DNA from 2 places in the Photobacterium kishitanii genome. Region 1 is predicted to be linked to the other one. Evidence: predicted binding sites of a transcription regulator. Region 1 holds the regulator's gene; the other holds the start of a gene.

Region 1 (2,212 bases):
GCTTTAAGTGAATATTTAGCTTGTTCTACTATTTTTTCAGGGTGTTCCCACCACTCATCAAGAATGGCATAGTGTTTCGTTGTTACAGGGAAACCACGTTTTTTATATATATAAGGTTCTAAACCCGCTTGTTTAAATTCCTCTTCTGTTTTTGAATTTGCTCGTAGATGGAGTTTATTATTAACCACTAGTGCGAACATTGCTTCGCCTGCGAAAATACCAAAGCCACCAAACATTGAGCGTGATTTTACATTACCTAAATGATCTAATAGTTTTAATGAGTTTTTTAATATTGCTTTGTCCATACTTCTACTCGATGAATAAATGAGTGTCAGCTAACATTAAAGTAGTCGTAAATTTACTTTATTATTAAAGCTATTTACATGAAAATTTAACTACTTTAAATCATCCATGCATTCCTCTATAAATAAAATAATCAGTATCGAAAGTTTATTTATAGCCTGTAAGTCTTTTGCTTACTATTATATGTATTTACACGAATCATTATATTCGATCTTTGAACAAGGTAAGTTTGAATATTAACGAAAGCTGGTGAATATGTGACATTGCTCGTATTTTTTGGTTGGAATGGTCGTTTTAAAAGCGGTGAGAATAGTAGTTATTATATAGAGTGAAAAAGCCAATATAAATATTGGCTTGATCAATAATTGACGGTATTAGCGTAAATCTTTTACAGATTTTCGTTCGACGATAGCCGGCGCCATTTCAAAAATTTGACGTTCGTGATCTTTATCTTTCATGCGCTCCATTAAAATCTTAATAGCTGTTTTGCCTAAACGACGTTTTGGTTGATGGATAGTCGTTAGTGGTGGCGCAAAGTAAGGTGCTAGATCAATGTTGTCATAACCGATGATTGAAATATCACCAGGTACACGTAATCCTGCTTGTTCAAACGTACTAATAAGTGCCATTGCCATAATGTCATTAAAGCAAAAAATAGCCGTTGGGCGTTCAGTCATTGCAATATATTTCTCAGCGGCTTTTACTGCTGAATCACACTCAAAGTCACCTTCAAGGATCCAGTCTTCGTTAACCGCTAAGTTTGCTTCTGCCATTGCTTTATTAAAGCCTTTTAGGCGCTCACGACAAGTAGACTTGTCATTGTGGCCAGATAAGCAACCAATGAGAGTATGACCATGATCGATAAAGTATTTGGTCGCTATATAGCCACCTTGTTCTGCATTATCTTGAATTTTATCGGTATGTGGACTCTCTGGGCCCCAATCCATAATCACCATTGGTAAGTCTTTTTGGCGCTCAAGAAGATCCAATAATTTTTGGTCAAGATCAGAACACATCACTAATAAGCCATCGACACGTTTTTCTGCAAGCATGCGTAAGTAATCGCGTTGCTTAGAAAGATTCCCTTCGGTATTACATAAAATTAGGGTGTAGCCTTCACGATAGCAATACTCTTCAACACCATGTACAACTTCAGCAAAAAAAGGGTTGGTCGACTTTGTTACTAGCATGCCAATAGTACGGGTGGTATTACATTTTAGACTACGCGCAACAGCACTTGGTGCATAGTTAAGGTCTTCAACTGCCGCAAGTACTTTTTTCTGTGTTGCTTCTGCTACAAAGCGCGTTTTATTGATCACGTGTGAAACTGTTGTGGTTGAAACCCCAGCCATACGTGCAACATCTTTAATGGTTGCCATATTTATTCTTCTAATAATGAGCGCTAGAGGCGTTTCTAGCTAATAGTGTGGTATCAAATTGAGTAATCACTGAGATTAATAAAATCCATCTTACTTATGTAAAGCATCTCGTTAATTATTCAATTTGACACCGATTCAGTGCCTATTACAGACTTTAATTGTATTCAACGCCAAAATCCGCATTTATTTTGCGGCTTTATAATTATTGCATATTTTTCAAGTGTAATCGCTTGCGTTCACATTTTACTGAGTGTTGAGCGTAGTGCAACGATTCTATTGTTTTGGATTAAATTATTTGATGCTATCAACAAAAAAACGTAAATTTCAGCAAATTTATCGTCGTGTTACTGAAATTTACTTGATGGATTCATTAATGATGCTGTTTTTTAACACGATGATAATAGGTAAGGGTAACCATGAATAGGGTGGGAGTGAACGGAAACTTGCCAGCCATAGACGGCATTAATCACTGCTGGATCTAATGCTTGCCATGGTGAACCATCCGCTTGAATTTTCCCGTGTTGAATAAT
Region 2 (2,212 bases), 610 kb from region 1:
TAATAAACGTGTGCTTGATTTTGCACGCTACCTACACCAACGTGGTCAAAAAACCTGGATTCGTTATGTCGTCGTCCCAGGCTATACAGATGATGAACATTCAGCACACTTGTTGGGTGAATTCATTAAAGACATGGACAATATCGAAAAAATTGAGCTGCTGCCCTACCACCAGCTTGGTGAACATAAATGGGAAGCACTTGGCTTTGAATACCCACTAAAAGGGGTTCAACCACCAAAGAAAGAAACCATGGAAAAAATTAAAGACATTCTTGCTAGTTATGGCAAGAAAGTAATGTATTAGTATTTAATCATTAGCTGATTATTACAAATACAAAAAGAGCGGCTTATCTTTACCTTTAAGGAAATAAGATAAGTCGCTCTTTTCTGTTTAATACTTAAATAAAAACCGTTTATTTATCGGGACAGCGGTAAAATAACAACAAGAAAAGAAATTAACGCCACCATAATAAATAATGAAATAGGTAAGGTGTATTGCCACTTCGTTACAGGTTCTTGTTCTTGCATAATCACTTCCTTTACTAAATTTACACCCTAATTGATCAGGGTCATTTTTTTATGTACTATCTACTTTAAAGGCAGAGCAAAAAACAACCAACAACTAATATTGAAATAATACATTCCATTATCGTAAAAAAATAAAAACATCCTCTCTTTATTTATTCTTACGTGGCAATAAACTCTTAAAAAGTCCAAAAAACCATAAAATGATACTTATTCATGATAAAATTATGATATAAACAAAAAGCAAACGTTTGCGCTAATGAAAAAGCATCGATCTACCTTTATAATAGCGCCCAATACCAGTATTCGTATTATTCTCTCTGCCTATGAGGAAATTAGCACTCATGAAAAGCGACATCGAAATTTGCCGTGCAACGCTACTCACTCCCATTGATCGCATTGCCTTAAATGCCGGCATTGAAGCACAAGATCTTACGCCTCAAGGCAGCTTAAAAGCAAAAGTTAAACCCGCTATTTTAAAACGCTTACTCAATAAGCCCGAAGGTAAACTCATACTGGTAACGGCAATTACTCCCACCCCTCTGGGTGAAGGTAAAACAGTAACAACTATTGGCTTAGCACAAGGCCTAGCTAAGATTGAACGTTCAGTATTTGCTTGTATCCGTCAACCATCAATGGGACCAGTATTTGGCGTTAAAGGTGGCGCAGCCGGTGGTGGTTATAGCCAAGTAGCACCAATGGAAAAGCTCAACTTGCACTTAACCGGTGACATTCATGCGGTCACTGCTGCCCACAATCTTGCAGCAGCAGCACTAGATGCACGTCTCTATCATGAAGCACGCTTAGGTTATGATGCTTTTAATGCGCATACCGGCTTACCAGCACTACGAATTGATATTAATAATATTAGCTGGAAGCGTGTTATGGACCATAATGATCGTGCGCTACGTATGATCACTGTCGGTCAAAATGAACCAGGAAAAACCATTAATGGACTTGAGCGTCATGATGGATTTGATATTTCAGCCGCTTCTGAATTAATGGCTATTTTAGCTCTAGCGACTGATTTAGCGGATATGCGCCAACGAATCGGTAAAATCGTCGTGGCCTATAACCTCGATGGCGAACCGGTTACCACAGAAGATCTGCAAGTAGCTGGTGCAATGGCGGTCACCATGTGTGAAGCAATTGAACCAACATTAATGCAAACCTTAGAGGGTGTGCCAACCCTTATTCATGCGGGACCATTTGCAAATATTGCCCACGGTAATTCATCAATCATTGCTGATAAAATTGCACTTAAATTAAGTGAGTTTACCGTTACTGAAGGCGGTTTTGGCTCAGATATGGGGTTTGAAAAAGCCTGTAATATAAAAGCACAACAAGCACAACGTGGGCCTGATTGTGCTGTGGTGGTTGCCACCCTACGCGGCCTCAAAGCTAATTCAGGACTTTATGACTTACGACCAGGGCAACCCTTACCCGACACTATTTTTGAACCAGATACTAAAGCGTTACTTGCTGGCTTTGAAAATTTACGTTGGCATATCAATAATGCAGCCAAATATGGAGTACCTGTTGTGGTTGCGATTAACCGTTTTCCACAAGATACCGATCAAGAACTTGAACAGCTAAAACAATTAATTTTAGACTCCACCTTCAATGTGCATGTTGATGTTGCCTTAAGTGAAGCATTTGCAAAAGGAGGCAATGGTGCGATTGAACT

What was found. The regulator PurR, encoded in region 1, represses purine synthesis genes. The targets are predictions, from matches to a motif close to TNANGNAAACGTTTNCNTNA.
Region 2: PPBDW_RS04205 (formate--tetrahydrofolate ligase) is a predicted target of PurR. The motif match lies at 765-784, and genes of this name have one in related genera.

The regions. Positions count from the first base shown of each region.
Region 1 covers NZ_LN794352.1:1,422,424-1,424,635, forward strand. The annotation lists gene PPBDW_RS06785 (TfoX/Sxy family DNA transformation protein) at 1-305, opposite strand, end outside; gene purR (HTH-type transcriptional repressor PurR) at 678-1,682, opposite strand; gene PPBDW_RS06795 (heme ABC transporter ATP-binding protein) at 2,069-2,212, opposite strand, start outside.
Region 2 covers NZ_LN794352.1:814,695-816,906, reverse strand. The annotation lists gene pflA (pyruvate formate lyase 1-activating protein) at 1-304, shown strand, start outside; gene PPBDW_RS04205 (formate--tetrahydrofolate ligase) at 870-2,212, shown strand, end outside.